Regions from separate parts of the Priestia sp. ST2 genome, predicted to be linked through region 2. Evidence: riboswitches for the same ligand, from Rfam matches in the RefSeq annotation. Region 2 holds a riboswitch; each other region holds the start of a gene.
The links. Region 2 has a riboswitch for thiamine pyrophosphate ahead of AC0KUU_RS26635 (thiamine phosphate synthase). Riboswitches for the same ligand answer to the same signal wherever they lie in the genome.

Region 1 (3,109 bases), on a different contig from region 2:
CAACAAATATCAATACACATAAGGCAGAGGAAATCGAAGCCAATCCGAACGTGCACGTACTATTGGGCTACAGCGGCGAAGGATATGGCGATCAATACTTAGAATTATCTGGTACAGCTGTTCTTCGTACTGGTGATCAATTAAAAGGGCGTATATGGAACGATCACATGAAAGAATGGTTTGACGGTCCAAATGACCCTGAGTATGTTGTTCTTGAAATTACGCCGAACGAAATTCGCTTTATGAATGAAGGCGAAGAAACTCCTCAAACTGTTCAGCTATAATAAAAAAGCGCACACTGTGCGCTTTTTTTATTTTCTTACCGCTTCTTTCAATTGAGCTGCTTTTTCTTTTGGAGACGCTGCTAAGCTAATCGCGGTAATAATAGAAACGCCATCTGCACCTGCTTCTACTACTTGTTTGGCATTTTCAGGCGTGATCCCGCCGATTCCTACAATTGGAAAGTCAATATTCTGGTTTCGCACTTCTTCAATTAACTTTGTACCTTGCACTGCTTTTGCGTCTTTTTTTGTAGAAGTAGGAAAAACAGGTCCCATTCCTACATAATCCGCCCCGTCTTTTATCGCTTGCTGCAGCTCTTGTACATTATGAACAGAGACGCCCACAATTCCTTTTCCTATTTTCTCTCGAACAATATGAGCTTTTTCATCTTCTTGTCCAATATGAACGCCATCTGCTTGTAAGCGGATCGCTAAGTCCAGATCATCATTCACCACAAAAGGAACGCTGTGCTGCTGACAAATTTGCTGAAGTTCCTTCGCCAGCTGATATTTCGCTTCTCCTGTTAAGGCACCCTCGCCTTTTTCACGGAATTGAAACACGGTAACGCCGCCTTCAATTGCTTCTTTCAACACTTCTTTCGGATCTTTTTTACAGTTATTGCTGCCCATTATAAAATAAACTTGCAGCAGCTTTTTGATTTCTTCATTTGTCATTTTCCGGCTCCTTTTAACGTTGATGTACTCTTGCATATGATTCAATATCCTGCCCAGATAAAAGATGAAGCTGATTTAACAGCTCAATTTGAAAGCTTCCCGGCCCTTCTTCACCTTTTTTCGCTGCGGCGATTTCACCTGCCACTCCGTAAAAACTTAAAGCAGCAACGCTTGCCTCGACATATTCTTTTTCTACAGCAGCGAAAGCTCCTATAATTGATGTTAGCAGACACCCAGTCCCCGTCACTTTCGTAAATAACGGGTGACCGTTGTCTACTGTATACGTTTTGTTTCCATCTGTGATTACATCTTGTTTACCCGTGATAACAATCACCGTATCTAATTTGTTCGCTGCTTTTTCAGCAAGTTCAATGACGTCTCCTTGCCCTTCTAATGAATCAACGCCTTTAATGAGCCATGACTCGCCTACGACATTCGCAACTTCAGCAGCGTTACCACGAATAACTGCCATATTTAATTCTTCTACAAGCTGACGTGCTACTTCTGTACGAAACGGTGTCGCTCCGGCTCCTACAGGATCGAAAATAACCGGCACGCCATTTTCATTTGCTGATTTTCCTGCTATTCTCATCGCTTCTACTTCTTGAGCCGTCAGTGTACCCATATTTAAGACAAGCGCTCCGGCGATTCGTGCCATGTCAGCCACTTCTTCCTTCGCATAAGCCATAACAGGTGAAGCTCCTAGTGCAAGCAGTCCATTTGCTGTAAAGTTGGTTACCACAACATTCGTAATATTATGAACAAGCGGACTTGTATCTCTTACTTTTTCTAATTGAGCTGAAATTTTACTAATATCCATGTTTTTTTCACTCTTTTCATTTAGTTTTAACACTGCAAAAAAAAGACAAAAAAGCACCTTGCATGCGCAAAGTGCTTTGGTATGTACTCACATTCCCTGCGCTGGCATTATCCAACAGGTTCAAATGGTCAACAGGCGTCCCTGTACTCTCAGCCTGCCCCGCGCAAGCTCCCATACTATTCTTGTTACGTTTAAAGTTTACTATTAACCTTTTTTATTTGCAACCATTTCACTGTTTTGCCGATAAAATAAAGCTTCTCTATAGGGTGAGTGGCGCTTTAAACCTTACACCATTCCTAAAAGAATAATCAATAGACCTCCAGTAAGCTACTCGAGGTCTTCAATTCCCTAAGAATTCTATCATTTTTTCCTTATGGTTATTTCTCTTGAACCGCTTGATTTCTCACAGCTGTTTTTCTGTCCTTCCCTGCTCTTAAAGATAAAAGAAAACAAAGCAGCAGTACAAGTGCAGCTGATACGTACGGATAATTAATGTTTATATCAAAAAGAAAGCCTGCTACAACGGGTCCAATAATATTCCCAAGACTTGTATAAGCAGAATTTAGTCCGGCTACATACCCTTGGTCGTCTTGTGCCATCATCGACATTTGCGTGCTGATTGCCGGACGTAAAATATCTGTTGCTAAAAAGACGATGAATGTCACAACAATAATAAGCCAGTACGTGTGCACAAACAGCGTAAGTAAAATAAAAAGTCCCGTCATCATCAAGCAAAACGAAATCACTCTTTTTTCACCAAACTTATTTAAAATCCAGCCAAAAATCGTAACCTGCACTACGGCCCCCGCAATAGAGCCAAACGTAATAACAAACGCAATATCTTTGGGCGTAAAGCTAAATTTATGATCAACAAATAGCGAAAAAATCGTTTCATAATTGGATAATCCAAACGATGTCACAAAAACAATAATTAAACTTAGAAAATAAGGTTCTTTATAGGAATTCATAAGCTGGAGTAGCAGCCGATCTTCTTTTGGATTCTCATTGTTTGAAACAGCATGATTTTGTACAGGACGAGACTCTGGCAAAACAAAAAGCGTAATCACTGCAGCCAAGCCTCCTGCTACTGCGGCCATATAAAATGGTACACGCATGCCGTATTCAGCTAAAAAGCCGCCGATACCAGGTCCAATAATAAATCCTGTTGTAATCGCCGCCGTCACATAGCCCATTCCTTTAGCACGTTCTTTAGCAGACGTCACGTCCGCTGTATAGGCCATAACAGCAGGCATAATGAGCGCGGCCCCGACACCGCCTAACATTCTCGATACAAATAATAAAAGAGGTGTACTCACTGAACCAAAGAACCATT
Region 2 (3,109 bases):
TCCCTAACAAAGCATCAGCCATAATTTTTCCAGTTGCAGCACTTAATAAAATACCGTTTCGGTAGTGGCCAAACGCCATGTGTAGATTCGCTATTTCAGGATGCTCTCCTAAATAAGGCCAGCCATCATTTGTTTGTGGACGAAGACCAGCCCATGCTTTTTCAAATGTGGCTTCTTTAATAGCTGGCAGAAGCGCCGAAGCTTTATTCAGCAAAAATTGAATACCTTGTGCAGAAACCGTCTTGGTAAAGTCATGCTGTAGCTTAGTTGCCCCGATTACGATTCTTCCACCAGTCTTAGGCACTAAGTAAAAACCCTCATCTAAAAAAATCGTTTTAGAAAGCAGCGGCTTATGACTTCGAAGAGCAATACACTCCCCTTTTACGGGAAACACGCGACCTAAATGTTCAGAAGAAATAAAGCGTTTAGCCCATGAGCCTGCTGCAATAACTACTTTTTCTCCGTAAAAAGAGCCTTTGGACGTCTGTACACCTTTTACTGTTTCATTTTCCATAATAAGAGAATGAACATCACAGTATTCGAATATATCTGCTCCGTGATACAAGGCTCCATGAGCAAGGGCTTGCGTTAACTTAGCCGGAGCTAGCTGGCCGTCCCCCGGTATTGTAATGGCTCCGTATATGTCTGGAGAGAGCCCGGGTTCTAACAAACGCGCTTCTTTTACATCGATCCATCTTACATGTTCATCCCATCGGTGGTGCTGAGCAGCTTTTTTCTTTAATACGTGTGCATCTTCTTCTGTTACAGCGACTTTTAATAAGCCTTTTTGAATGAGCTCTACGTCGATGGCCGTTTTTTCTTTTAGTTCCTTCACCAGCTCAGGAAACATGCTTCTGCTCTTAATAGCAAGGTCTAAAAGAGGACCTTCTTCATCAATTTCAGCTTGAGCACCTAAAATACCAGCTGCTGCACTTGAAGCTTCACAACCAATTTGATTTCGTTCAAGAATGGCCACTGATGCTCCTTGTTTTGACAAATGATAAGCGATAGAAGAGCTGATTATGCCTCCTCCGACTAACAGTACATCATAATGCTGCTTCATTTTCTCCACCTCCAGATGTCCATATATGAGAATATTGTTTAATCGCTTTAAGGGGATTTTGCGCAAGCATGACACCAGACATCACAGCTATACCGTGTGCTCCTGTTTGAAGCACCTCTTTGGCATTTACAGGTGTAATTCCTCCAATGGCAATAACCGGTATCTGTACAGCATCTACTACTTCTTTTAGTGCTGCTACCCCTCGACTTTTTAATCCTTTTTTTGAATGTGTTGAATAAATATGTCCGTATAGAATGTAGTGAGCACCATCTTTTTCAGCTTCTAAAGCCTCTTCCACAGAGTGAACTGATTTTCCGACAATAAGAGAAGGAAATACGTCTCTAACACACGAAACATCTAAACTATGATAGGCAAGCTGTACGCCTTTTGCTTTTAAAGCATGCGCTACATCAACTCGGTCATTTACAATAATTTTAGAGAGACAAAATGGCAGGCTTTCTAGCAAACATTGAATCTGCTTTGCCGTTTTCTTTTTTTCTCTAATATGAATGGCACCCGCAAAAGGCTCAATAGCCGTTAAAATGTCCCGAACCTCTTCAATTGGCTGCTTATCTGTTGTAACGACATGAAATTTAGGAATATCCATATGATCGAAACCTTTCCGTTCAGAATAAAAAGAAATTTCAACCACTTCATCTTGTGTAGAGGGCTTTATTACATACAAAAAAACCACTCTACAACGTAGAGTGGTTAGCATGCATCGTTATGTAAACATGATCGCCACTTCCCTACGCTGGTACAAACCAGATCAGGTTCAAAGGGTCCGAAATACATTCGTCTCAGCTTCAAAAAGCTCCCCTAGTGATTGCTATTTATTGATTTTGTTTTCGCACTTAAAATTATAACACAACTAGATGTAAATACAATATCTCTTTATGCTCTTACGGCTCTCTTCCTTTTATAGATGTATCTTTTAAGCTTCTTTACTAAGTAAGAGGTCCGGCGCACCGCATCATTCTGCTTTTTATATGATTAGTAATCGGTATAGTCGTCAAATTCTTCCTTGTCTTTTTCCTTTTTCCGATCCCATATAAACAGCAGGAGTAACATAATAAAAGTTAGAATATAAAAACCGTAAAAAATAAATGCCGCCACAACATTTATAAATAAAAATAAAAAACCGATGATCTGACCTGCAACAGCTACAATCAACAAAATGTATTTCCAAACTTCTGCTTTTCTATCCATTCTCTACTTCTCCGTCTTTTTGTTTTTCCCTACTAGAAACGTTCTCTTTACTTAAATAAAAACGTTCCTGCCAGTAAACCGACTGTAAATAAACCAACTGTTCCCAATGCTGAAATCCCCACGTACGCCAGCATTTTCCGATAAGATTTTTCTCGAATTAACTGTACGGTTTCCACACTGAACGTTGAAAAAGTGGTAAAGGCACCAAAAAAACCAATGCCAATCATTAAAAATATTGAATCATCATAAGCATGACTCGGAACCTTTCCATAATAACTACCGTAAAAAAGACCAAGCCCAAACGCACCAAGCAAGTTTACAAACAGCATTGATACTGGAAAAGGAGGGTTTGAAACTGTTTTTGTAACTTTTAAACCCAAAAGATAACGGCATATTCCTCCAGCTGCCCCGCCAAGTGCCAAGCTCACTATGCTCATTTACTTCACCTCATGTACTTTCACTAAATTTTTCCCTGCCGCTTCACCGCATAGATAGCCTGCTAAAGCAAGAAGGATTCCACCTACAAAAGAGACCATTACATAAATGGCTCCCCAAAATAAATGGTGCTGAGTGAGAGAAATGACGTCTCCTGCAAACGTTGAATACGTTGTAAAACCGCCGCATACGCCAACTCCTAGTCCAAGCTTTATCCATTCTTTTGGCTTTTTCCACACAAAAAATCCTGTTAATAGGCCTAGTATGAAGCTTCCTAATAGGTTTTCAATTACCGTTCCTATTGGATAGCCCGTATATAATAAGGAAAGATTCAGCAAATAACGTGCATATGTACCAGCGATAGCACCAAAGGCAATTGAGATTAAGTTTATGGCTTTCATC
Region 3 (3,109 bases), on a different contig from region 2:
CTAGCCACTGCCTCTTGTTGATAGAAACACTTAATGCAGCGTCTTACGGAAGAATGTGAGGATTCAACGATAATGTGCTGACAATTTTGCTGAACAAATAATAACTTTCTTTCAAGCTGCTTAATTTGTTCTTTAAGCTGTTCTACTTCATTATTGATAGATATTTGAACCACTGTTAACAAACTCTTTAGCTTTTTCTTTCATTCCTTCTTTTCTTACTTCGTTTACATCTTTTTCATTTTCTTGAGCCATGTTACGAATATCTTGAGAAATACGCATCGAACAGAATTTAGGTCCACACATTGAACAGAAATGGGCTGTTTTAGCACCTTCAGCGGGAAGTGTTTCATCGTGATATTCTTTTGCGCGCTCTGGATCTAGTGACAGGTTAAATTGATCATTCCATCTAAATTCAAATCTTGCTTTAGACAGCGCGTTATCGCGTTTTTGTGCTCCTGGATGGCCTTTTGCTAGGTCAGCGGCATGCGCAGCAATTTTATAGGTGATAACGCCTTCTCGAACGTCTTCTTTATTTGGCAGACCTAAATGTTCTTTTGGCGTTACGTAGCAAAGCATAGCTGTCCCAAACCAGCCAATCATTGCAGCCCCGATACCTGATGTAATATGGTCATAGCCTGGAGCGATGTCGGTTGTAAGCGGTCCAAGAGTATAGAAGGGAGCTTCTTGGCATATTTCCATTTGTTTATCTACGTTTTCTTTGATGAGGTGCATAGGGACATGTCCAGGGCCTTCAATCATAACTTGAACATCGTGTTTCCAAGCAATTTTAGTTAGTTCACCAAGCGTTTCTAATTCACCGAACTGTGCCTCATCATTAGCATCTGCAATGGAACCAGGACGCAGCCCATCGCCAAGCGAAATAGAAATATCGTATGCTTTACAGATTTCACAGATTTCTTCAAAGCGAGTATATAAAAAGTTCTCTTCATGATGAGCTAAACACCACTGCGCCAAGATGGATCCTCCGCGTGAAACAATACCTGTCGTACGTTTCGCTGTTAGAGGAATATAGCGTAAAAGAACACCTGCGTGAATAGTAAAGTAATCAACACCTTGCTCCGCTTGTTCAATTAATGTATCGCGATATGCTTCCCACGTTAGATCTTCTGCAACACCTTTTACTTTTTCAAGCGCTTGGTAAATAGGAACAGTCCCTACAGGAACAGGCGAGTTGCGGATAATCCATTCGCGCGTTGTGTGGATATCCTTTCCTGTTGATAAATCCATAATTGTATCGGCTCCCCAACGCGTTGCCCATGTCATTTTTTCTACTTCATCTTCAATAGCTGAACGAATAGCTGAATTTCCGATATTAGCATTGATTTTCACGTGGAATTTGCGGCCGATAATCATCGGTTCGCTCTCAGGGTGATTGATATTATTAGGGATAATGGCACGTCCTCTTGCTACTTCTTCACGCACGACTTCAGGATCCATCTGTTCACGAATAGCGATAAATTCCATTTCGGGCGTGATGATTCCTTTTTTCGCATAGTGCATTTGCGTTACATTTTGATTTTTTTTCGCGCGCAAAGGTAAACGATTAGTGATAAAGCGCTCGTACTGATCTCTTGGATCACCATCATAATAACCGTTATCCTGTGGCTGAACCGTACGGCCTTGATATGTTTCTACATCGTTTCGTTCTGCAATCCACTTTTCGCGCAGAGCCGGTAATCCTTTTTGTAAATTAATTTCATAACAGGGATCTGTATAAACACCACTCGTGTCGTATACACGTACGGGATTATTTTCTTCTTCCCCAAAAGATCCTGTAGTAGGAGACTGATGGATTTCACGCATAGGCACTTTAAGATCTTCTCTGGATCCTTGGACATATACTTTGTGACTGTTTGGAAAAGGCTTTTTCATAGAAACTGATACATTTTGTTTTGACATTACATATTCCTCCGGTTTCGCATAAAGTGTAGCTATACCGAACCATAAAAAAATCGGGTTCTGTGATAGACAGAACCCGATGGAATAGGCGAAAAAAGAATAAACATATACTATTCTTTTCAAGACTACTTCCCTCCGCTGGTATAACCCAAATCAGGTTCAAAGGGTTAAAGAGTTTTATAGCACTCTTCTCTCAGTCTGAGCTATCAGACACCCCTAGTAGAAATAACATTTAAATTATTCAATTTACGGCTTAAGTTTACCATCATTCGGTAAAAAATCAACCCTTAAATAAAAAAAGCTAGACAATCAACGTTGTCTAGCAGCATCGATTGCAATCACAATAGCTGTAATAATGTGCATAACAAACCCTAAAAATGGAATCCAAGCAACCAGTGAAGTAACAATCCCTAGTATGTTTCCATACGCAGATAACCCTCGTCTATTAGCTAAAATGAGTGTGATAGCATGAAGAATAAATCCAATAAAAAGAGGAGTATAACTAAAGCCCATAACAATCCCCGCGCCAATTAAAGGAATTCCCAGCAAGGCTTCATACCCAGCAGTGACCCATTTCATTGTACGTACATTTCCATTCATAGTAAAAAGCCTCCTAAAAAAGATACTACTATATACGAGAAAAGAGAGAAAAAAGTTTCAAATTACTTAGGGGATATGTCGTATAAGCAAGCACTAGTTGATTAAAATGATAGATGACAGTAAAGGGGATGGAAAAAACATAATGATTTAGTCATTTTTTCACACTAAAGAAAAATAGTCTAGATGATTCATTTTTAGCTAAGGACCCGGAATTTATACCGAACATAGCGACTGCTTTTTAAAACAAATAAAAGCTGGTATCTTGTTTTTTGGTTATAGCATGTAAGGTTTTTATTACAAATTATTAAAGATTCTTATCTTTTTGCAAATACACATTGTATTTCATAGTTTTAACAATTATGATAAAAAAGCAAGTGTCAAAATAGGAAAATAGTTGAGCATGGAAAACGAAGCGATAAGCTTATTAATTTGAAAGAAAGGCAAGGTATATAGCTTTATGTGGGAAATTATTGTAGCAATCATTTTAGGGATTGTAGAAGGTTTAACAGAGTTTGCTCCTGTTTCGTCAACTGGGCATATGATTATTGTGGATGACCTGTGGTTAAATTCAAAAGAATTATTTTCATCT

Region 1: another riboswitch for thiamine pyrophosphate. It lies ahead of thiM (hydroxyethylthiazole kinase); the one in region 2 lies ahead of AC0KUU_RS26635 (thiamine phosphate synthase).
Region 3: another riboswitch for thiamine pyrophosphate. It lies ahead of thiC (phosphomethylpyrimidine synthase ThiC); the one in region 2 lies ahead of AC0KUU_RS26635 (thiamine phosphate synthase).

What each region holds. Positions count from the first base shown of each region.
Region 1 is NZ_JBVVNT010000002.1:619,043-622,151, forward strand. It holds gene AC0KUU_RS09595 (pyridoxamine 5'-phosphate oxidase family protein) at 1-284, shown strand, start outside; gene thiE (thiamine phosphate synthase) at 312-956, opposite strand; gene thiM (hydroxyethylthiazole kinase) at 970-1,776, opposite strand; TPP riboswitch at 1,853-1,961, opposite strand; gene AC0KUU_RS09610 (MFS transporter) at 2,154-3,109, opposite strand, start outside.
Region 2 is NZ_JBVVNT010000009.1:61,937-65,045, forward strand. It holds gene thiO (glycine oxidase ThiO) at 1-1,063, opposite strand, end outside; gene AC0KUU_RS26635 (thiamine phosphate synthase) at 1,047-1,670, opposite strand; TPP riboswitch at 1,793-1,894, opposite strand; gene AC0KUU_RS26640 (hypothetical protein) at 2,057-2,272, opposite strand; gene crcB (fluoride efflux transporter CrcB) at 2,320-2,709, opposite strand; gene AC0KUU_RS26650 (fluoride efflux transporter FluC) at 2,710-3,108, opposite strand.
Region 3 is NZ_JBVVNT010000011.1:21,548-24,656, reverse strand. It holds gene thiC (phosphomethylpyrimidine synthase ThiC) at 151-1,920, opposite strand; TPP riboswitch at 2,034-2,148, opposite strand; gene AC0KUU_RS27535 (hypothetical protein) at 2,230-2,520, opposite strand; gene AC0KUU_RS27530 (undecaprenyl-diphosphate phosphatase) at 2,978-3,109, shown strand, end outside.